Luteibacter rhizovicinus DSM 16549: one gene and its partner. Each later gene encodes a partner of the first gene's protein in a complex. Links are inferred from orthologs where the notes say so. Each region holds a gene or a part of one and is shown on either strand. Other genes may lie near its edges.

The links.
Region 2: the proteins of holB (region 1) and dnaN are in contact, whole or in part, in a cryo-EM structure (PDB 8GIZ), measured with the Escherichia coli proteins. The link is inferred for Luteibacter rhizovicinus DSM 16549 from one-to-one orthologs.

What each region holds. Positions count from the first base shown.
Region 1 is NZ_CP017480.1:4,707,078-4,718,930, reverse strand. What follows is about bases 5,941-8,940. They hold holB (DNA polymerase III subunit delta'), read left to right. Parts: upstream 5,941-6,972; coding sequence 6,973-7,908; downstream 7,909-8,940. Other genes in these bases: BJI69_RS21535 (PIG-L deacetylase family protein), read left to right, coding at 7,972-8,934; tmk (dTMP kinase), read left to right, coding at 6,326-6,976; mltG (endolytic transglycosylase MltG), read left to right, coding at 5,941-6,335. In the rest of the region: fabD (ACP S-malonyltransferase), read left to right, coding at 1-463; 3-oxoacyl-ACP reductase FabG, read left to right, coding at 490-1,233; acpP (acyl carrier protein), read left to right, coding at 1,420-1,659; fabF (beta-ketoacyl-ACP synthase II), read left to right, coding at 1,809-3,125; BJI69_RS21560 (aminodeoxychorismate synthase component I), read left to right, coding at 3,131-4,477; pabC (aminodeoxychorismate lyase), read left to right, coding at 4,480-5,307; more of mltG, read left to right, coding at 5,307-5,940; BJI69_RS21530 (PilZ domain-containing protein), read left to right, coding at 8,972-9,331; BJI69_RS21525 (NADH-quinone oxidoreductase subunit A), read left to right, coding at 9,600-9,956; BJI69_RS21520 (NuoB/complex I 20 kDa subunit family protein), read left to right, coding at 9,947-10,501; BJI69_RS21515 (NADH-quinone oxidoreductase subunit C), read left to right, coding at 10,515-11,243; BJI69_RS21510 (NADH-quinone oxidoreductase subunit D), read left to right, coding at 11,271-11,853. UniProt on the Escherichia coli protein: Part of the beta sliding clamp loading complex, which hydrolyzes ATP to load the beta clamp onto primed DNA to form the DNA replication pre-initiation complex.
Region 2 is NZ_CP017480.1:1,596,950-1,608,736, reverse strand. What follows is about bases 6,019-8,952. They hold dnaN (DNA polymerase III subunit beta), read left to right. Parts: upstream 6,019-6,902; coding sequence 6,903-8,003; downstream 8,004-8,952. Other genes in these bases: recF (DNA replication/repair protein RecF), read left to right, coding at 8,092-8,952; dnaA (chromosomal replication initiator protein DnaA), read left to right, coding at 6,019-6,691. Outside these bases: BJI69_RS07305 (SDR family NAD(P)-dependent oxidoreductase), read right to left, coding at 1-409; BJI69_RS07300 (LysR family transcriptional regulator), read left to right, coding at 565-1,440; tRNA uridine-5-carboxymethylaminomethyl(34) synthesis GTPase MnmE, read right to left, coding at 1,463-2,806; membrane protein insertase YidC, read right to left, coding at 2,858-4,552; rnpA (ribonuclease P protein component), read right to left, coding at 4,623-5,003; rpmH (50S ribosomal protein L34), read right to left, coding at 5,018-5,152; more of dnaA, read left to right, coding at 5,342-6,018; more of recF, read left to right, coding at 8,953-9,174; gyrB (DNA topoisomerase (ATP-hydrolyzing) subunit B), read left to right, coding at 9,242-11,683. UniProt on the Escherichia coli protein: Confers DNA tethering and processivity to DNA polymerases and other proteins. Acts as a clamp, forming a ring around DNA (a reaction catalyzed by the clamp-loading complex) which diffuses in an ATP-independent manner freely and bidirectionally along dsDNA.

The DNA of each region.
Region 1 (11,853 bases):
CAATTTCAATTCCCCCGGCCAGTTGGTCATTGCCGGCCATGCCGAGGCCGTCGACCGCGCCCTGGCCCGTCTGGCCGAGCTCGGTGTGAAGAAGGCCGTGAAGCTGGCCGTTTCGGTGCCGTCGCATTGCATGCTGATGCGCGACGCCGCGGACAGGCTGGGTGAGCGGATGGCGGCCATCGCCTGGTCGATGCCGTCGATCCCCGTCATCCAGAACGCCGACGCCCAGGTCCATACCTCCGTCGAAGACATTCGCGGCGCCCTGATGCGCCAGCTCTACCTGCCGGTGCGCTGGACCGAGTGCGTCCAGGCGCTGGCGGCGAACGGCATCACGCAGGCGCTGGAGTGCGGTCCGGGCAAGGTTCTTTCCGGCCTGATCAAGCGCATCGACAAGTCCGTCGAGGCCAGGCCGATCGGTACGCCCGCCGAGCTCGATGCCGCACTCGCGCTCGCCAGCGCCTGACTTTCCCCGTTATGACAGGAATTCCCATGACCCAGACCCTCAAGGGCGAGATCGCGCTTGTCACCGGCGCCAGCCGCGGCATCGGCGCGGCCATTGCCGATCGCCTCGCCGCGCTTGGCGCGACGGTGTTCGGCACGGCGACCACCGAGGCCGGCGCCCAGGCCATCGGTGAGCGCCTTGCCGCCCATGGCGGCCACGGACGCGTGCTCAATGTGACCGACCCGGCAGCCATCGAGGCGCTGATCGACGGCATCACCAAGGAGGCCGGTGCGGTCTCCGTTCTGGTCAACAATGCCGGTATCACCCGCGACCAGCTGCTCATGCGCATGAAGGAGGAGGACTGGAGCGCCATCATGGAGACGAACCTGACCTCCGTGTTCCGTACGTCCAAGGCCGTGATGCGGGGCATGATGAAGGCGCGCAAGGGCCGCATCATCAGCATCGCTTCCGTGGTCGGTGTCACCGGCAATCCCGGTCAGGCCAACTACGCGGCGGCGAAGGCCGGGATCATCGCGTTCTCCAAATCGCTGGCCCGTGAGATTGGCTCGCGCGGCATCACGGTGAACGTGGTCGCGCCGGGCTTCATCGATACCGACATGACCCGTTCGCTGCCGGAAGAGCAGCGCACGGCGCTTCTGTCCGGCATCGCCCTGGGTCACCTGGGCGATGCCAACGATATCGCCGAGGCGGTGGCCTTCCTGGCTTCGCCCGCGGCGAAGTACATCACCGGCGAGACGCTCCACGTCAACGGTGGCATGTACATGCCCTGACGGGCACGGCCTTCATCGGCCAGGGTCAATGGCAGTCGCCAGCGGCCCGTTTTTGAGAGACAATCATCGTTTCGCGCCCGGCTTAAGAAAAACCGGGCGTCATCCACGTGACGGCAGTGTGTTGGCGGGCCAAGTCCTTAGCCACTACAATGCCGCCGGAATTTTCCCTCGGGAGGTAAAGGCAACATGAGCACCATCGAAGAACGCGTTAAGAAGATCGTCGTCGAGCAGCTGGGCGTCAAGGAAGATGAAGTCACCACCAACGCGTCGTTCGTGGACGATCTGGGCGCCGATTCGCTGGATACCGTTGAGCTCGTGATGGCTCTCGAAGAAGAGTTCGAGTGCGAAATCCCGGACGAAGAAGCTGAGAAGATCACGACGGTTCAGCAGGCGGTCGACTACATCAAGGCCCACGTCAAGGCCTGATCGAGCGACTGGTTGTCGATCGGAGGCTTGCCTCCCGTCGATCTCCGAGCGACACGGAAGCTGCGCCTATAGGCGCAGTTTTCGTTTCCGCTTTTCGTAACCTGCGCTCGCGTATGGTTGCGTGCATAAAGTGCTAAGGAAACAAACGCATGAGTAAACGACGTGTGGTAATTACCGGCATGGGGATTCTCTCGCCGGTCGGTAACGATGTCGCCACCGCCTGGAAGAATGTCGTCGAAGGTAACAGCGGCATCGGCGCTGTCACCGATTTCGATACCAGCGCCTACAACACCCGCATCGCGGGCGAAGTCCGCAATTTCGTTGCGGCCGACGCCTTCTTCGACGGCGTTCCGACGCCGACCGACGAGGCGGGCATCAAGGCGCTGGAAGACGAACGTCGCTCCATTGCGAAAGACTTCAAGCGGATGGACCCGTTCATCCATTACGGCATCGTTGCTGGCGCCCATGCGTTCCGCCAGTCGGGTCTGGTGGTGACCGAAGAAAACGCCGGTCGTATCGGCGTCGCTGCGGGTGCCGGCATCGGTGGCCTGCACACGATCGAAGCCACCGCGATCGAGTTGAACGAGAAGGGGCCGCGCAAGGTCTCGCCGTTCTATGTGCCCAGCTCCATCATCAACATGGTGGCCGGCAACCTGTCGATCTACTTCGGCCTGAAGGGCCCGAATATCGCCCTGGTCTCGGCATGCACGACGGCAGCGCACAACATCGGCATGGCCATGCGCCTGATCCAGTACGGCGATGCGGATGCGATGCTGGCCGGCGGTTCCGAGCATGCGACCACGACGACGGCCATGGCAGGCTTCTGCTCGGCCAAGGCGATGTCCACGCGCAACGACGATCCGACGCACGCCAGCCGTCCGTGGGATATCGGCCGCGATGGCTTCCTGCTGTCGAACGGCGCCGGCATGCTCATGCTCGAAGAGTACGAGTTCGCCAAGGCGCGTGGCGCCAACATCCTGGCCGAGCTTGTCGGCTTCGGCATGAGCGGCGACGCGTATCACATCACCTCGCCCAGCGGCGACGGTGCGGAGCTTGCCATGCGCAATGCCTTGCACGATGCGCACATCACGCCGGAAGACGTGCAGTACGTGAACGCGCACGGCACCTCGACGCCGGTGGGCGATCTTGGCGAAGCCAAGGCCATCCGCAACGTGTTCGGCGACCATGCCACGGCGAAGGGCAAGTTCGCGGTCAGCTCGACCAAGTCGGTCACCGGTCACCTGCTCGGCGCTGCCGGCGGTGTCGAGGCGATCTTCTCGGTCATGGCTATCCGCGACGGCATCATGCCGCCGACGATGAACCTCGTCGACGTGGATCCGGAAGTCGCGGCGCTCGGCATGGACCTCGTGCCGAACAAGGCGGAGAAGGCGGACCTCAACATCGTCGTGTCGAACTCGTTCGGCTTCGGCGGCACCAACGGTACGCTCGTCTTCCGTCGCGTCTGATCGGCGTGGCTTTCGTCACGCGAACCCTGGCCGGCCGGCGCGATCTCCTCGCGCCGGCCGCGTCGTATCCGGCGCGCTATCCCGCCCTGCTGGCCAGTGCGGTCACGGGTACGCCACAGTCACGTTTCGACATCCTCTTCGTCGCAGGTGACGCGTCGCTCACGCTCGGCGCGGACATGCTCGTTCGCGATTCGGCGGGCGACATCGTTCCTGGGACGTTTCTCGATGCACTCGATGCCGCCTGGGCGACGCGCCATCATCCGCGTGTCGAGGACGGCTTGCCGTTCCACGGCGGCTGGATCGTCTACCTCGCGTATGAGCTGGTCGGACAGATCGAGCCGAGCCTGGAGCTGCCGTCATCGAACGGTGCGGCGCCCGTCGCCTTCGCCCTGCGTGCGCCCGCGGCGGTCATCGTCGATCATGTCGAGCAGCGCACGATCCTCATCGCGGAGGAGGGCGCGGATCACTGGCTGGATGTCATGGCCGCCGATCTCGATGTGGCGCTGCCCGAATTTGCGTTGCCACTGCCCGATGTCGTCGAAGAAGACGAGCCCTCGCGATTCCTCGACGGCGTGCTGCGTATCCACGAGCACCTGCGTGCCGGGGACGTGTTCCAGGTCAATCTGTCGCGGCGCTGGTCGGCGCGGTTCGCCGAGCCGCCGTCGCCATCGACGCTGATGGCCGCGTTGCGTGAGGCCAACCCGGCACCGTTCGCCGGCATGTTGCAGCAACCGGGCTGGGCCATCGTCAGCTCTTCGCCGGAGCGTCTTGTCGAGTCGCGCGATGGCGTGCTGCAGACGCGACCGATTGCCGGTACGCGTCCGCGCGTGCCCGGTGACGACGACGCGGCGCGCATTCGTGAGCTCACGACGCATCCGAAAGAACGTGCGGAACACGTCATGCTGATCGACCTGGAGCGCAACGACCTCGGCCGGGTGTGCGTGCCGGGCAGCGTGAAAGTCGACGAGTTGATGGTCGTGGAGAGTTACGCCCATGTGCACCACATCGTCTCCAATGTGCGCGGCCGGGCACGCGAAGGCGTGACCCCGGGCCAGGCGATCGCAGCGACGTTTCCGGGCGGCACCATCACCGGCTGCCCGAAGGTCCGCTGCATGCAAATTATCGGCGACATCGAGCAGGAGCCGCGCGGCGCTTACACCGGCGCGATCGGCTATCTCGACGACAATGGCGACATGGATCTCAATATTCTCATTCGCACGCTGATGGTCGAAGGTCCGCGTGTCAGCTTGCGTGCGGGGGCGGGGATCGTTACCGACTCGGTGCCGGACAGGGAGCTTGACGAGACGCGTGCGAAGGCGCGCGGCCTGTTGCGTATCTTCGGCGTGGCATGAGCATGCGCACGTCGGTCGACTTCATCGAAACCGACCGGCTGGACACGGCAGACCGCGGCCTTGGCTACGGCGATGGTCTGTTTGAAACGCTGCGTGTGGTTGGCGACGTCGTGCCGCTCTGGCCGCGTCACGCGGAACGCCTGCGCATGTCGGCGGCACGTCTTGGCCTTCCCGAACCAGATACCGATGCGATGCTGGCCGAAGTGCGACGCCTGGGCGGGGACCTGGACGATGCCGTGGCCCGCATCACCTTTACCGCGGGCATCGGTCCGCGCGGGTATGCCCGCCCCGGCGTGGCTAGTCCGACGACGGTGATCGGGGTGGGTCCCTTGTCCCTTGCGGCCGACGCGTATCGCGAGGGGATCGCGCTGCGCCTGTGCGACACCCGTCTGGGCGACCAGCCTCTGCTGGCGGGGATGAAGCACCTCAACCGCCTCGAGCAGGTACTCGCCCGTTCCGAGTGGGACGACGCGCGTTGGCAGGAGGGACTGATGGCCGACCTGCAGGGCCACATCGTCTGTGCAACGGCCGCCAACCTGTTTGCCGTGCGGGAAGGGCGTCTGGTCACGCCGCCGGTGGATCGCTGTGGCGTCGCGGGTGTGGCACGCGCGGAAATCCTCGCCACGGGCGAGGTCGCGATCGAGCCTGTGTCGATGCAAATGCTGCTCGAGGCCGACGAGGTCTTCCTCACGTCGGCGGTTCGGGGCATCCTTGCCGTTCGGGCTTTCGCTGGCCGAACCTGGCAGCCCGGCCCGGTCACCCGCCATTGGCAGGCGCACTGGTGTGGGATCGGCCTGCCGCTACCGTTCCGTTCGAAGGATTCCGATTGATGAAAGTGCGCGGCATCGCCCTCTGGCGGGTCATCTTGCTGGTGGTGCTGGTCGCGGCGATCGCCGTGGGTAGCTGGCTTGTTTTCGACTGGTCGCGCTTTGCGCGCACGCCGCTGAGCGTGCCCGTGGCCGGGCAGAGTATCGACGTGGCACGGGGTGCCTCGTTCAAGGACATCGTGCGCGACCTGCGCGCTCGCGGTGCGAGCCGTGCCTCGCCGCTCTACTGGCGCGTGCTGGCCATCGAGATGCGCGCGTCGGGTCGACTGCACGCCGGCGAATACCTGCTGCGCGCGGGCATGACGCCTCGCGACCTGATCGGCGACATGGCCAACGGCAAGGTGATGCAGCGCAATTTCACCATCGTCGATGGCTGGAACGTCGGCGACCTGCGCCGCGCGCTGGCAGCGACGGACACGCTGTCGCACGACATGGCGGATATCGACAACGAGGCCTTGATGAAGCGCCTCGGCAACGAAGGCGAGCATCCCGAGGGACGGTTCCTTCCGGAGACCTACGCCTACGTCAAGGGCGATACCGACTCCAGCATCCTCAAGCGTGCGCACGCGGCGATGATCAAGACGCTCGACGCGGCCTGGGCGTCGCGTGCGCCGGACCTGCCGCTGGCTACGTCGTACGAGGCGCTGATCCTCGCCTCGATCGTCGAAAAAGAGACGGGCAGGGCGGACGAGCGCCCGCGCATCGCTGGCGTCTTCATCCGTCGGCTGCAACTGCACATGCTGCTGCAGACCGACCCCTCGGTGATTTACGGCATGGGTGAGAGCTACACGGGCAACATCCACAAGAGCGACCTCACGACCGACACCCCCTACAATACGTACACGAGGGTCGGCTTGCCGCCGACGCCCATCGCCCTGCCGGGACGCGCAGCCATCCAGGCGGCGCTGCATCCGGTCGGAGGCAAGGACCTGTACTTCGTCGCCAAGGGCGACGGCAGCCATGTCTTCTCGGCGAATCTCGACGATCACAACCGGGCCGTGGCCTGCTACCAATTGAAGCGATGCCAGTGACGACACCCCAGCGCGGCCGACTGATCACCCTCGAAGGCGGCGAAGGCGCCGGCAAGAGCACGCTGCTGCGTGGGCTCGAGGCGCACCTGCGTGCGCAGGGCGTGGATCTCGTCGTCACCCGCGAACCCGGCGGTACGACCGTCGGCGAGGCGGTGCGCGGCGTGGTGCTGGATGCAGCCAACAACGAGCTTTGCGCGGAAGCCGAACTGCTGCTCATGTTCGCCTCGCGAGCCCAACTGGTGCGCCAGGTGATCGAGCCAGCGCTGGCCGCCGGCCGCTGGGTGCTCTGTGACCGTTTTACCGACGCCAGCTTTGCCTATCAGGGTGGCGGGCGCGGCCAGCCCGTCGAACGCATCGAGGCTCTCGAGGCCTGGGCGGCGTTGGCTCTCAAGCCGGACATCACCTTGTTGCTCGATCTGCCGGTGAGCACCGGACGCGCGCGTGCCGCCGGTCGTGGCGAAGCCGATCGCATCGAAGTGGAGGGTGATTCCTTCTTCGAGCGTGTTCGTGGTGCCTATCGCGACCGGGCCGCCGCGGAGCCCGCGCGCTTCCGTCTCCTGGATGCGACGTCGACGCCGGACGTGGTTCTCGGACAGGCCATCCAGGGTGTCTCCGGTCTGCTCGCCGGAGTGGGTTCATGAGCCTGCGGCCCTGGCATGCCGAGGCCTGGGCACGTCTACAGGCCCGTCGCGAGCGCGATGCGCTGCCCCATGCCTTGTTGCTGGCGGGGCCTGCCGGCCTGGGCAAACGCGATTTCCTGGCGACCTTCGTCAAGGGCCTGCTCTGCCAGCAGACCCACGACGGGACGCCTTGCGGGGTTTGCCGTAGCTGCCACCTGATCGCCGCGGGCACCCACCCCGATGTCGCCGCGCTCTCGTTCGGCCTGCGCAAGGACGGCGTCACGCGTAGCGAAATCGTGGTCGACCAGATTCGCGACCTTTCCGCACGGCTGGCCATGTCCAGTCAGTTCGGTGGCTGGCAGGTCGCTACCGTGGATCCGGCGGATGCCATGAACGCGGCGGCGGCCAATGCCCTGCTCAAAACGCTCGAAGAACCGACCCAGGCGACCCTGCTGGTCCTCGTCGCCGACGAGCCGGCGCGCTTGCCGGCGACCATTCGTAGTCGCTGCCAGCGCATCGATTTCCTCGTGCCCACGCGCGACGTTTCGCTGGCATGGCTTGCCGCCGAGGGCGTGAAGGATGCCGAGGCGGCCCTCGATGCCGCGGGTGGCAATCCCGGCATGGCGCGGACCTGGGCGGCGGACGGCGCGCTGAAACAGCGCGGCGAGGTGCGTCACGATCTCAAGGCATTGGCCGCTGGCCGCGGCGATGCGATGGAAGTGGTCAAGCGTTGGCAGGCCGCCGAGCCGGCTCGCTACCTCTGGTTCGCTGCGCAGGCCGCGACGGACGAGCTCCGCGCCCGGGCCGCTGGCAAGGCCGCGCCGCTGGAAAGCCAGATGGACGACGAGTCGCTCGACGCCTGGTACGGCAAGGCCAATCGCGCCAGGGACGCCCTTCGTGGGCCGCTGCGGGTCGACCTGCTGTTGCTCGAGCTGCTTGCCGCCTGGCGTTGACGCCGTCTTATCGGGCATTCGGACCTAATCGGCTTATCGCCCTGATTCCCTAGGAACCTGCCTTTGTCCCGCGACCCCGTCATCGACGGCAGCACCCGCGTTCTTGTCGTTGCGCCTCATCCCGACGACGAGTCGCTGGCGGCCGGCATGCTGATCCAGCGCACGCTGGCCGCCGGCGGCCGCGCCGATGTGCTGCTGCTGACCGATGGTGACGACAATCCCTGGCCGCAGCGCTGGATCGAGCGGCGCCTCGTGATCGACGCCGCTGGTCGGGCTCGCTGGGGTGCGCGCCGCCGGCTCGAAGTGGCGGCGGCCCTGGGGCGGCTCGGCGTCGGTCCGGAGCACCTGCATGCCCTCGGCTGGCACGATATGCAGGTGACGGACGAGCTGCGCATGCGGACCTCGGCGGCGGTCGGCGCGATCCGTCGCATCGTCGAGCGGGTACGGCCCAATCTCGTCGTCATCCCCGATCTGGGCGACAGCCATCCCGATCACGGCTCGGCGCACGTTCTGGCACGGTTGGCCCTGTCCGCCGCGGGGTCGATGGCCGAGATACTGACCTATATGATCCACGGCACCGAGCGTTCGGCGCCGGAAGACCTGATCGTCCCCGATGCGGATCCGGAGCGCCTGGCGACGAAGATCGACGCCGTGCTGGAGCATGCGACGCAGATGGCCTTGAGTCGCAAGCGCATGCTTGGCGTGGCGTCGCGCCCCGAGCGCTTCGATCGGGCGCCCGCTGCGCCGGGCACGGGTGCGCTGCGCCTGCCATGGCAGCCAGGGCACCTGGCACGCGTCCGGTTGCGCCTGGTTCTTGCGGACGGGCTCGGGGTGCAGGTCTGGCCATGGCGCCACGCGCCGATCGAGCGGGCAGGGGAGCAATGGCTGCTGCCCCTGCGTGGCGCCCCGGGTCCGGCCTTCGCCAAGCTCACCGCCGACCTCTCCACGCCCTGGATCTACGACCGCTACGGCTGGGCCGGAGAAGATCCCGAACCGGTCGGGCTTGTGGCCCGGGCCGCCGGGTAGCTAGGATGACGGTCAAACCAGGGGATTCCACGTGTCCATGAACGCCACCAGCTCCTCGCCGCGACAGGGCATCCTCTCGCTGAAGATCAAGGACGTGAACTCCCTGTACATCTCGTACATGCCGTTCCTGAAGACCGGCGGCCTGTTCGCACCCACGGCCCAGCGCTACAGCCTGGGTGACGAGGTGGCCTTGCTGGTCACCCTGATCGACGAGAACGAGCGCCTCTCCGTGGCCGGTCGCGTGGTCTGGATCACGCCGGTGGGCGCGCAGGGCAACCGGACGGCCGGTGTCGGTATCCAGTTCAACGAGTCCCCCGAGAGCGAAGGCGCCCGTCAGCGCATCGAAGCCTTGCTCGTCGGCACCCTCGCCTCCGAGCGTCCGACCCAGACCATGTGACATATCGGCGCGTTTCGGCGCCGAATGTGGGCGTCCGACAAGTTTTCTCCTTATTAATACTTGTCGTGATACCTGCACGCACTGGTACAATAGATCGGTTCCCCAACGTGAGATTGTGGATATCCGGAGTTGTTGGTACGCCACGCGTCCCGACACGGATCGATCCATTTGGATCGATTCGATAAAAGCTCTGGCGACCCTAGCCGGACCGCTCGTCCCCGCCGACGGTCACTGATGCGCCCAGTGAGGCGCGGAGGTACGCAGCATCGTGCTTGCCCAATACTGGCCCGTCCTGTTGTTCATTGCCGTGGCCGTAGGCCTAGGTGTGGTCCTGATGGCGATCGGCATGCTTGCCGGCCCCAGCCGTCCCGACTCCGAAAAGCTCTCGCCTTATGAGTGCGGCTTCGAGGCCTTCGAGGACGCGCGCATGAAGTTCGACGTGCGCTACTACCTCATCGCCATCCTCTTCATCATCTTCGATCTCGAAATCGCCTTCCTGTTTCCCTGGGCGGTGGTGTTCGACAAGATCGGCGCGATCGCGCTGATCGAGATGGCGCTGTTCCTCGCGCTGCTCGTGGTCGGTTTCGCTTACGTCTGGAAGAAGGGAGCGCTCGAATGGGAGTGATGACCACCATCGATCGGGTGATGCACAACCCGACGCCGCTCAACCTCGTCGACGACATCCTTCGTCCCAACGGCGACGCCCCGGTCGTGAACCGTGGCTTCGGCGTGACCAGCATCGACGCCCTGATGAACTGGGCGCGTACCGGTTCGATGTGGCCGATGACCTTCGGCCTGGCCTGCTGCGCCGTCGAAATGATGCACGCCGGTGCGGCGCGTCTGGATCTCGATCGCTTCGGCGTCGTCTTCCGTCCCAGCCCGCGCCAGTCCGACGTGATGATCGTGGCCGGGACCCTGGTGAACAAGATGGCCCCGGCGCTGCGCAAGGTCTATGACCAGATGCCCGAGCCGAAGTGGGTCATCTCCATGGGTTCCTGCGCCAACGGCGGCGGTTACTACCACTATTCCTACTCGGTCGTTCGCGGCTGCGATCGCATCGTTCCGGTCGATATCTATGTGCCGGGTTGCCCGCCGACGGCCGAAGCGCTGATCCACGGCATCCTGCAGTTGCAGAAGAAGATCCGTCGCACCCACACGATCGCGCGTTAACAGGGCATCGCACATGAGCGTTATTAACGAGACCTCGCTGGTCGAACGGCTCGCCGCGCGCTTCGGCGACATGCTGACGGTGAAGGTCGACCGCAATGAAGTCACCGCCGAGGTGGCTCCGCGTGACCTGATCGCCGTGGCCACCGCGCTGCGTGACGAGGCAGGCTTCCGCTTCACCATTCCCATCGACGTCTGCGGCGTCGACTACCTCAGCTACGGGCAGACCGAGTGGGACACCGACACCGCGCAGGGCGATAGTTTCTCGCGTGGCGTGGAAGGTGAAGCCATGGGTCGCTTCACGTGGGCCGACCGTCCGCGCCAGGTGGAGCAGCCGCGTCGTTATGCCGCGGTGTTCCACCTGCTGTCGATCGAGCTCAACCAGCGCATCCGCGTGCGCGTCTTCTGCGAAGACGACGCCTTCCCGATCGTCCCGTCGGTGACCCCGGTGTGGCCGGGCACGGACTGGTTCGAGCGCGAGACGTTCGACCTGTACGGGATCATCTTCGACGGTCATCCGGATCTTCGTCGCATCCTCACCGACTACGGTTTCGTGGGCCATCCGTTCCGCAAGGATTTCCCGCTGATCGGCAACGTCGAAGTGCGCTACGACCCCGAACAGAAGCGTGTGATTTACGAACCCGTCTCGATCGAACCGCGCGTGCTCGTGCCGCGCACGATCCGTAACGACGCCGATCTCGATCAGGCCAGGGCGGAATCCGCCGATCATTGGCGGGAGAATTAAGCCGTGGAAGAAATTCGCAATTACACGATGAACTTCGGCCCGCAGCATCCTGCTGCGCATGGCGTGCTGCGCCTGGTACTGGAGATGGACGGCGAGACGATCGTCCGCGCCGATCCGCACATCGGCCTGCTGCACCGTGGCACCGAGAAGCTCGCCGAGTCCAAGCCGTTCAACCAGTCCATCGGTTACATGGATCGCCTCGACTACGTCTCGATGATGTGCAATGAGCACGCTTACGTGCTGGCCATCGAGAACCTGCTCGGCATCCAGGCACCGATCCGTGCGCAGTACATCCGCACGATGTTCGACGAAATCACCCGCATCCTGAACCACCTGATGTGGGTGGGTTCGAACGCGCTCGATCTTGGCGCCATGGCCGTCTTCCTCTACGCGTTCCGTGAGCGCGAAGAACTGATGGACGTCTACGAGGCCGTGTCGGGCGCGCGCATGCACGCGACGTACTACCGTCCGGGCGGCGTCTACCGCGACCTGCCGGACCAGATGTCGAAGTACCGCGAGTCGCCGTGGCACAAGGGTGCCGACCTCAAGCGCCGCAACGCGTGGCGTGAAGGTTCGATGCTGGACTACCTCACGGAGTTCACCAACGATT
Region 2 (11,787 bases), 3.1 Mb from region 1 along the record:
TGCACATCACCGGAAGCAACTGCTGCACGAGGAAGTAAGGGGCGCGCACGTTCACAGCAAAGAGGTCGTCGAAGTTCTCGACCGTGGTGTCCTCGATCGTGGCCGACACGGCGATACCTGCGTTGGCGACGAGCACGTCGAGGCGACCGCCGATGATCTCGCGCACCTTGGCGGCGAGCTGGTGAGGGCCTTGCGCAGCGCGAAGATCCGCACCGACCTTCTCGGCCTTACCACCTGCCTGCCGGATTTCCTCGACCACGGCCTGGGCTTCCTGCTCGCCACGGCTGTAATGGACGAGGACCTGGGCGCCGGCCTTGGCGAGGGCCAACGCGCTGGCCTTGCCGATACCACGCGAAGCACCGGTCACCAGGGCGGTCTTGCCGGTCAAATCAAAAAGTTGGTTGCTCATGACGTATTCCTCAGAGATATGGCTTTTGAAGGGATCGAATGCGCCGGAGAGTAAGCGAATGGTGTTGATCGGCGGCTTGGTGGGCAATTTATGCCTCTATGGCGCGCCTGAAAAAGACTTTGTAAGCTTGTGGACATACTTCTTAGGCATGGCCCATGGAACTTCGGCACCTTCGCTACCTGATCGCCGTCGCCGAAACGGGCAGTCTTACCGAGGCGGCCGAGAAGCGGCTGCATACCTCACAGCCCTCACTTAGTCGGCAGATACGCGACCTCGAAGATCAGGTCGGCGTTGCGTTGCTCACGCGTAGCGCGCGAGGCGTCGTCCTTACCGAAGCAGGCAAGGCATTCATCGATCACGCGCGCCTGGCGTTATTGCAAGTGGACGCGGCCGTCGAGGCGGCACGTCGCGCCGCGCAACCGACCAAACGTCGCTTCGCGCTCGGTTTCCTCACCGGCCTGGAAATGAAGTGGTTACCGCGGGCGATGCAGTTGCTACACCAGGACCTCGCGACCATCGACGTCACGGTGTCGAGTGACTACTCGCCCGACCTTGCCGACGCCGTCGCACGCGGCAGGCTGGACGTGGCCTTCATGCGCGCAGAGCCCGGTCACGATCTCGAATACCGGGTGATTGGCCAGGAAGCGTTGGTGATGCTCATGCCGAGCGATCACAGACTGACGAAGCGCAAGGTCGTCGAGCCAAAGGACATGGTCGGCGAGCCGTATGTCGCCATGGGCAACAAGGCGAGAGTATTGCGCGCGGTGATCGACGATTACCTCGCACGATCAGGCGTCGATATCGAACCCGCGCAGGACGTCGACAATCCCGCGATGGTGATGTCCCTCGTCGCTTCGACGCGCGGACTCGCATTGATTCCGGCGTACATCCAGGACTTGATGCCGTGGTCGGTTACCAGCCGACCGCTGAAGAATCCGCCGATGCTTGATCTTGTCGTGGGGTACAGCAGAAGCAACACATCGCCGATTCTTGAGGAATTTCTCTCTCGCTTGAATAGCGCCACGTCCTAAGCATAGGTTGATGCGGCTTCACTCACTTGCCGATACAGAACGAACTGAAAATCGCCCCGAGCAGGTCGTCCGACGAATACGCGCCCGTGATCTCGCCCAAGGCCTGCTGCGCGTGACGCAACTCTTCCGCAGCGAGTTCCCCGGCGTGCGAACCGTGCAACGCGTCCGCCGTTCGTGAAAGGTGTTCATCAACCGACTCGAGCGCGACGACATGGCGGCGCCGTGCACTGAATGCACCATCGCTGGCACCCGCGGTCGCGAGATCCTTCAACATCGCGCGAAGTGCGTCCAGGCCGTCGCCTGTCAGCGCCGATAGCCAGAGTGTGTCGTGACCCTCGTGCGCGTCGCGATGCGCCGGCACATGCGCGATATCGATCTTGTTGATGACGACAATGCGAGCGGATTGTGCCGGTGTCCCTTTGAAGAAGGCGAGATCCGCTGACGCATGTTCCGCTTCGGTGACAAGGATGGCGACATCGCAACGTTCGAGCTGCGCACGCGCGCGTCGGATACCTTCGCGTTCGACCACGTCGACCGAATCGCGAAGCCCCGCCGTATCCGCCAACTCGAGCGTCACGCCATCGATGCTGATCGACTCGCGCAGCACATCGCGCGTCGTACCCGCGATGTTCGTCACGATGGCGCGCTCCTGCCCCGCAAGCGCGTTCATCAAGCTGGACTTGCCGGCATTCGGCCGACCGACGATCGCCACCGTGATGCCGTCGTTGAGGCGAACGCCACGACGCGTTTCCACGAGTAATGCATTCAGGTTCGTGCGCAAAGATGCGAGTTGCTCACCAATCACCGGATCGGCGAGGAAGTCGATCTCCTCTTCCGGGAAATCAATCGCTGCTTCAATGTGGACGCGTAGTGCAATCATCTCCGCAAGCAAGTCATCGACACGCGCGGAGAACACACCTTCCATCGATCGAAGTGCGGCACGTGCGCTCGCTTCCGACGTGGCGGCGACAACGTCGGCCACTGCCTCAGCCTGTGCCAGATCGAGCTTCCCATTGAGGAACGCACGTTCGGTGAATTCGCCGGGGCGCGCGAGCCGCGCACCGAGCTGAATGCAACGGCGAAGCAGCGCATCGAGAAGCACGGCGCTGCCATGCCCCTGCAACTCGAGCACATGCTCGCCTGTGTAGGAGGCGGGGCCGGGGAAGTGAATCAGGATCCCGCGATCGATGAGCTCACGGTCGCCGTCGCGAAACGCAGCGAAGTGGGCATGACGTGGCGACGGTTCGCGACCGAGGAAGGCTTTCGCAATCTCGGGAACCAGACGCCCCGAAACGCGAACGGCGCCGACCCCGGCCGCGCCGGCGCCGGTAGCGATGGCCGCGATGGTGTCGTCGCCGTGATTCATGGCCTGCCTTCGATAGCCAAGCGGCGCGTCTTTCGACGCGCCGCCCGGGGGTTATGCGGTCTTGGCCTTGATGTCGGCCCTGTCGACGCTGCGGTTGATGTACCACTGCTGGAGCAAGCTGGTCGCACCGTTGATCGTCCAGTAGAGCACGAGGCCCGAGGGGAAGAAGGCGAAGAAGACGCCGAAGATCAACGGCATCACCTTCATCATCTTGGCCTGGGTCGGGTCCATACCCGCCGTCGGCATCATGCGCTGGGTGAGCAGGGTGACGATGAAGTACAGCACCGGCAGCACATAGAAGGGATCCGGCGCGGACAGATCGTGGATCCAGCCGAAGAACGGCGCGTGGCGCAGCTCGATGGATTCCGACAGCACGCGGAGCAGGCCGATGAAGATCGGGAAGGTGATCAGGATGGGCAGGCAGCCCGCCATCGGATTCACCTTCTCCTTCTTGTACAGCTCCATCATCGCCTGCTGCATCTTCACGCGATCGTCGCCGTAACGCTCCTTGAGCGCGGCGACGCGCGGCTGCAGCTTGCGCATGCGCGCACCCGAGCGGAACTGCGCATCGGTGAGCTTGTACAGCGCGGCCTTGATCAGCAACACGAGCAGGATGATCGCGACGCCCCAGTTACCGCTGATCGCATGCAGCTGCGACAGCAACCAGTGCAGGGGCTGGGCGATGATGGTGAACCAGCCGTAGTTGCTGGTCAGCTCGAGGCCTGGGGCGATGACGTCGAGGGTGCCCTGCAGCTTCGGACCGATATACAGGCGAGCAATGCTGTCGGCGGCCTGACCCGGGGCAACCTGGATCGCCGGACCGAAGGCACGCACGAGGTAACGCGGCGTCGCCGAGTTCGGATCGACGATGTTGCTGCTGTACGTCACAGCCTCGTTTGCCGGCGGAATCCAGGCGACGAAGAAGTAATGCTGCAGCATGCTTACCCAGCCGCCAGTGATCTGGCGGTTGAGCGGCTTCTTGGTGAAGTCGACGAAGGGAAGCGACTCGAACTTGCTCTCCGGGCTATACCAGGCGGCGCCGAAGAAGCTGTGCTGCGCCGGATCGGTATAGGCCTTGAACCAGTTGACCTTCTCGGCGGGTACGCGCTGCAGCTGGTGGTAGGCGTTACCGTTCCAGACGGCCGTCGAGCCGTTCTCGATACGCTGGTCGAGGTCGACCACGTAATCGGTGCGCTTCAAGGTGTAGCGCTTCGTCACCTTCACGCCGGACGGATCCGTCCAGGTCAGATCGACGCTGACCGACTTCTGGCCGTCGGCGAGGACGTTCTCGGTCTTCTCGGCGTGGAAGAGCGCGCGGTGATCCGGGGCCGCGCCGGTGCTGCTGACCAGCCCGTCCTGGGCGGCGAAGAAGTGCGCGCCTTCGTCGTCGAGGAGGCGAACTGGCGGCGACGTCGGGTTCTTCTTGGTTTCCGGCTCGGTCGGATAAGCCAGCAGTTCCGAACGGACGATGCTGCCACCGCGGGTATCGATGGTCAGGCGAAGCAGGTCATTAGACAGCGTGACCAGTTCAGCCTTGCCGTCTGCCGGGGCACCGGAGTCGTTCGGGACACCGGCCGGGCTCGTCGCGCCAGGCACGGCAGCGTCCGCGCCGGTCTGTCCAGCCGTGGTCTGGCCCGTGGGCGCAGGGGGAGCCGGAGGATGGACGTAGTCCTTCTCCCATTCCGTCCACAAGAGATACGCCACGAACATGAGCGCGAAGAAGAGGAGCGTGCGCGTTTGATTCATTGCAGGGCCAGATCCGGATGACGCCTTGGACCCTTAACGGGGAAAGGCGGGGACGACGGTGAGAAGAAGGTCAACGCGCGATTGTGCCGTCGGCGCCTTCGCGCTTCAACGGCCGGACCTTGCGCAGGAGCATGTCGAGCTCGGCCAGCAAGGCTTCGCCGGTCTCTTTGACCGCGCTGTCGCGCGCCATGACCAGGATGTCGACGTGGGGTAGGGCAATGCGCGCGCGGCGAAACGCCTCACGTGCCAGGCGCTTGATCCGGTTACGGTCGACCGCGCGCTTGGAACAGCGCTTGGAGATGGCCAGGCCAAGCCTTGCCGTGTCGACGTCGTTATTTCCGAAGCGCAAAAGAAAACAGCGGCCGCCGAGGCGACCGCTGACAGTTCGCAATGCTGCGAAGTCGGCGGCGCGGCGGAGCCGCGCATCACGCGGCAGGGCTGCGGCTCGCACGACAGGCGAACCTATTACGGGATCAGGCGCTTACGACCCTTCGCGCGGCGCGCGTTCAGGATCTTGCGACCATCGGCCGTCGCCATGCGGGCGCGGAAACCGTGGGTGCGGGCGCGCTTGAGCTTGCTGGGCTGGAAAGTCCGCTTCATGACTCTTAATCCGGGTGAAGAATGAATATGGCCGGAAAGTATGGCCGACATTCCGCTGAGGTGTCAACCGCTTGGCCGCGGGACAGCGGCGGGGGCGCGGCAAGGCGAACCCCGAGGGAGGGGCGGATCGCTGGTAGACTTCGCCGTCCACCCCGCGCGCAAGCGCCCTTTCTGTGGCAAGAATACCCGATGAGTGATCTTTGGAGGCGCTGTCTCGAGCGTCTTGAAGGCGAATTGAGCGCCGAGGACGTCCAGACCTGGTTGATGCCTTTGCAGGCCAGGGAAGACGCCAGCGGGCTGCATCTTTACGCCCCGAATCCGTACTCGCTGGACACCGTCCGCGATGAGTACCTGAAACAGATCCAGACGATCGCCGAACACCTCCTGGGACATCCGGTGCCCGTGCGACTGGAAGTGGGCTCGTCCGCCGCACGAGCTGTACCCCAGCGTCCGGTGGCGTCGTCCCCGGCGGCGGCGCCTGCGCGCCCTGCCCGCGAGGCCGCGCCCGAAGCGCCCCACGTGCATAACCTCGATCCGCACTACACGTTCGATACCTTCGTCGAGGGTAAGTCGAACCAGTTGGGCAAGGCCGCGGCGATGCAGGTGGCGATGAATCCTGGTCGTGCCTATAACCCCTTGCTTCTTTATGGCGGCACGGGCCTGGGTAAGACCCATCTCATGCATGCGGCTGGCAACCTGCTCATGCAGAACAACCCGGACGCCAAGGTGCTTTACCTGCGCTCCGAGCAGTTCGTCAGCGGCATGGTCAAGGCCCTGCAGCAGAAGAGCATGGACGAGTTCAAGCGCCGCTTCCGCACGGTGGACGCGCTGCTGATCGACGATATCCAGTTCTTCGCCGGCAAGGACACGACGCAGGAAGAGTTCTTCCACACGTTCAATGCCTTGTTTGAAGCAAAGCAGCAGATCATCCTCACCTGCGACCGCTATCCGAAGGAGCTCGACAAGCTCGAGCCGCGGCTGAAGTCCCGTCTGGGCTGGGGTCTCTCGGTGGCGATCGAACCGCCGGACTTCGAGACGCGCGCAGCGATCCTCCTTTCCAAGGCAGCCGACAAGGGCATGGAAGTGTCGGAGGACGTGGCGATGCTGCTGGCCAAGCGCATCCGTTCCAACGTGCGTGACCTCGAGGGCGCGCTCAACACGCTGGCGGCTCGCGCTAACTTCTACCGTAAGCCGATCACCACGGACTTCGCGGAGGAGACCCTACGCGACCTTCTCAATACGCACGCACAGGCTGTGACCGTACCCAACATCCAGAAGATGGTGGCCGATTACTACCAGGTTCGCCTGTCTGACCTGCTCTCCAAACGCCGTGTACGCTCCCTGGCGCGTCCCCGTCAGATAGCCATGGCCCTGTCCAAGGAACTGACCGACCACAGCCTCCCGGAGATCGGGGAAGCCTTTGGCGGCCGTGACCATACGACCGTGCTCCACGCTTGCCGGACGATCCGCGGTTTCTGTGAGAAAGATGTGCGTATGCGTCAGGACTGGGAACAGCTCATCCGCATATTGACGGGCTGAGAACCTGTGGATAATAGGTGGATGGACGGAGGATGGTTTTGACCCTCGAAGTTATCCACAAGCCACCCACATGAAAGCGCCCAACAGGTCCAGTCGATATCAAACAGTAAGCAACTGAAATAGTTAAAAAATTCAGTCTTCTCCAGATATCCACCGGCCCTACTACAACCACTATAAAATCTTAAAAACTTAAAAGCAGGAGAAGGGGCGCATGCAATTCAGCATCCAGAGGGAAGTTCTGCTCAAACCTCTGCAGCAAGTGGTAGGCGTCGTAGAACGTCGACAGACCCTGCCCGTACTGGCCAACCTTCTGGTTCGTGCCTCCGGTAGCGAGGTCTCGTTCACCGGTACCGACCTCGAAGTCGAGATGGTCGCCACCACGGCCGCCGATGCGGTCCAGGAAGGCGAAATCACGATTCCGGCTCGCAAGCTGTTCGACATCGTTCGTGCGCTACCCGATGGCGCCAAGATCGATATCAAGCTCAACGGCGAACGTATCGCGCTCAACGCAGGCCGTAGCCGGTTCACCCTGGCCACGTTGCCCGCTACGGAATTCCCGGTCGTCGATGAAATCGAACTGGTCGAGCGTGTCTCGCTGCCGGAAGAAGTCCTTCGCGATCTGATGGACCGCACGGCCTTCGCCATGGCCAACCAGGACGTCCGCTATTACCTCAACGGCATGCTGCTGGATCTCCAGGAGCACACGCTGCGCTGCGTCGCTACCGATGGCCATCGCCTGGCACTCAAGGAAACCAAGCTCGAGAGCTCCGTTTCCGCACGTCGCCAGATCATCATTCCCCGCAAGGGTGTAAATGAGCTGATCGGCCTGCTCGAGTCGGGGGAGGGCACGGTCGAACTGGAGTTCGGCCGTAACCATCTTCGCGTTCGCCGCGGTGGAGTCATGTTCACCTCCAAGCTCATCGATGGTCGTTTTCCAGACTACGAAGCCGTTATCCCTCTCGGTGCCGATAAATCAGCGACGATCGAACGCGATGTGCTGAAAAGCGCTTTGCAGCGCGCAGCCATCCTGTCGAACGAGAAGTACCGCGGCGTGAAGCTCGAGCTGACGCCAGGCCGCATCAAGATCGTCGCGCACAACCCCGAGCAGGAAGAAGCCCAGGAAGAAGTCGAAGCCGAAACCGTCGTCGACGATCTGGCCGTGGGCTTCAATGTGGGTTACCTGCTCGATGCGCTGAGCGCGCTTCGTGGCGATAAGGTTCGGATCAACCTGCGCGATGCCCAGTCCAGCTGTCTTCTCCAGGAAGAGGGCAATGACGAGGCGCGTCACGTGGTGATGCCGCTTCGCCTCTGACGGCCAGGCAAGCTAGAGTTCGGCCCACGACGCCGGGGATGTCTTCGACACCCCGGCGTCGTTCGTTTTGGACGGGAACCTGTTTGGCATGAAGTTCGACTCGCTCAGAATCGCCGGTTTACGTTGCCTTGATGGGGTAACTCTGTCGCCGGCCGCCGGGATCAATGTTTTCGTCGGTCCCAACGGTGCCGGGAAGACCAGCGTGCTGGAGGCGGCCTATCTGCTTTCGCATGGCCGCTCGTTTCGTGCCGGATCGCGGGATGTTCTTCTCAAGCGCGGCGCTGCAACGCTTTCAGTGTTTGCTGAGGTCCATTCGGATGACGGGCGGATCCGGCGTCTTGGCCTTGGCCGTGAGAGCGGACGTTGGGTAGCACGGGTCGACGGGGATGCCGCTGCGTCATTGGGCGCTCTCGTCCAGGAATGCGCCGTGGTGTGTTTCGAGCCGGGCTCGCACGACCTGATCGCCGGGGCGTCGGATGAACGGCGTCGGTTCCTCGATTGGGGCCTGTTCCACGTGGAACATTCCTTCGTGGGGCAGTGGCGGCGCTATCAACGCGCGCTGAAGCAGCGGAACGTACTGCTGCGGAATGGCGGGCCGGCCGAACCCAGTCTCATCGAGCCCTGGGAATCCGAACTGGCAGGAGCGGGGGAGGCAATCACCACCATGCGCCGTGACTACATCGCGCGGCTTCTACCTCACATCCAGGGTTTTATGGGAAACGTCCTGCCCGAGCTCGGTGCGTTCGCGCTCCGCTACAAGCCGGGCTGGGACGAAACCGCCGATCTTCTAGCCACGCTGACAGAGCGGAGGCACCGCGATCTGGCTCGTGGCCACACCACGGTTGGCCCGCACCGCGCCGACTTCACCGTCAGCTTCGAGCACGCACCGCTGCGGGAACACCTGTCCCGTGGGCAGGAGAAGCTCTGCGCTCTGGCATGCCTTCTTGGGCAGGCGTCACTGCACGCTGAAATCCGCGGAGAGTGGCCTGTGGTCTGCCTCGACGACCTTGCATCGGAGCTCGATCGTACCCATCAAGAGTGGGTCGTCGCCCAGCTTCTCGGCCGTGACGTCCAGGTCTTCGTGACGGGAACCGAGATCCCATCCGCCCTCATCGAGCAGCCGGTCACTGTGTTCCACGTGGAACAGGGTGTCGTCTCGGCTTTGCTATAATCGATCGACTGTCCCGAGCCATTGCGCATCGCCCGGGACCGAAACCTGCGCCACCACCAGGCATCGCATGAACGAACCTCTCGATCCGACCAATTCGAACGCCTACGATTCCGGCAGCATCAAGGTCCTCAAGGGCCTGGACGCCGTTCGTAAGCGCCCAGGCATGTACATCGGCGACACCGACGATGGCACCGGTCTGCACCACATGGTCTTCGAAGTCGTCGACAACGCGATCGACGAAGCCCTGGCCGGTTACTGCGACTACGTCACGGTCATCATCCACCAGGACGGTTCGGTCAGCGTGGCCGACAACGGTCGCGGCATTCCGGTGGAAACCCACCCGGAAGAGGGCAGGTCGACGGCGGAAGTCGTCATGACCGTGCTCCACGCCGGCGGCAAGTTCGATGCGAACTCGTACAAGGTCTCGGGCGGCCTCCATGGCGTCGGCGTCTCCGTGGTCAACGCGCTCAGCGAAAAGCTGTGGCTGACCATCTGGCGCGACGGCAAGGAAAATCGCCAGGAATATGCCCACGGCGACCCGATCGCCCCGATCGCCGTGTTTGGCGACACCAATCGTCGCGGCACGATGGTCCGGTTCCTGCCCAGTCCGCAGACCTTCACCAACAACATCGAGTTCCATTACGACATCCTGGCGAAGCGCCTGCGCGAACTGGCCTTCCTCAACTCGGGCGTCACGATCGAGCTGGTGGACGAGCGCAATGAGCGCAAGGACATCTTCGCCTACGAAGGCGGCATCAAGTCCTTCGTGCAGCACCTGTCCCAGTTGAAGAATCCGCTGCACCCGAACGTGATCAGCTTCAGCTCCGAGAGCGAAGGGATCGTGGTCGAAGTGGCCATGCAGTGGACGGACGCGTACCAGGAAACGATGTTCTGCTTCACCAACAACATCCCACAGCGCGACGGTGGCACCCATCTCACCGGCTTCCGCGCCGCCCTGACGCGCACGCTGCAGAACTACATCGAGAAGGAAGGCCTGGCCAAGAACGCCAAGGTCGCCCTGTCCGGCGACGACATGCGCGAAGGCATGATTGCCGTGCTGTCGGTGAAGGTGCCTGACCCGAAGTTCTCCTCGCAGACCAAGGATAAGCTGGTCTCCAGCGAGGTGAAGACGGCGGTCGAGCAGGTCATCAACGACAAGCTGGCCACCTTCCTCCTCGAGCATCCGGGCGAGAGCAAGGCCATTGCTGGCAAGGCCGTCGACGCGGCACGCGCCCGCGACGCGGCGCGCAAGGCTCGCGAAATGACCCGCCGCAAGGGCGCGCTGGATATCGCCGGCCTGCCGGGCAAGCTCGCCGACTGCCAGGAGAAGGATCCGGCGCTGTCCGAACTGTTCCTGGTCGAGGGTGACTCCGCAGGTGGCTCGGCCAAGCAGGGCCGCAACCGCCGGACCCAGGCCGTGCTGCCGTTGAAGGGCAAGATCCTCAACGTGGAGAAGGCGCGCTTCGACAAGATGATCTCGTCGGCCGAAGTCGGCACGCTGATCACCGCGCTCGGTACGGGTATCGGCAAGGACGAATACAACCCGGACAAGCTGCGCTACCACCGCATCATCATCATGACCGATGCGGACGTGGACGGATCCCACATTCGTACGCTGCTGCTCACCTTCTTCTACCGCCAAATGCCCGAGCTGATCCAGCGCGGCCACGTCTACATCGGCCTCCCGCCGCTGTACAAGGTGAAGCAGGGCAAGCAGGAGATGTACATCAAGGACGATGCCGTCCTGAATGACTACCTGATCTCCAGCGCCGTCGACAACGCGTCGCTGACGCCGGAAGAGGGCGCCCCGGGCATCGGCGGCGAAGCCCTCGAAAAGCTGCTGCACGACTACCAGACGGCGCTCGACCAGATTGCCCGCCTGAGCCATCGCTTCGACGTGGCCTCGCTGACCGCGATGCTCGAGCACGCGCCGATGGTCGACGCGGTGTGGACGGACGCGGGTCTGATGCAGGGTTGGCTCGACGGTCTGGCCAAGCGCCTGAGCGCGAGCGGGCTCGGCAAGCCGACCTACACATTGCGCTTCCGCCCGGCACTGAACGAGCAGGGTGCGGCGATCGAAGTCGAACGCATGCAGCACGGCCTGAGCCACACCTGGATCATGCCGCAGGCCTTCTTCGGCGGCATCGAGTTCCGTTCGATACTGGCCATCTCGCAGCAGCTGGCGGAACTCCGCCTGCAGCCGGGCGCCGTGGTTCGTCGCGGCAACGGTTCGCGAGGCGTCCTCAACTTCGCCGACATCCGCACCTGGCTGCTGGACGAAGCGAAGAAGGGCCGGACCATCCAGCGCTTCAAGGGCCTGGGCGAAATGAATCCGGAGCAGCTGTGGGAAACCACGGTGAATCCGGAAACCCGTCGCATGCTCCAGGTCGGTGTCGAAGACGCCGTCGCCGCGGACCAGATGTTCTCGATGCTGATGGGCGAGGCGGTCGAACCGCGTCGCGAGTTCATCGAATCGAACGCGCTGAAGGTTGCCAACCTCGACGTCTGACGTCGAGGCGACGCTCATACCGATTCACGCGTCTCGAAGCGCCCGGCGGCAGCGATGCTCCGGGCGCTTTTTTTTGCTCCATACGCCCGCGAATTGAACCTGTT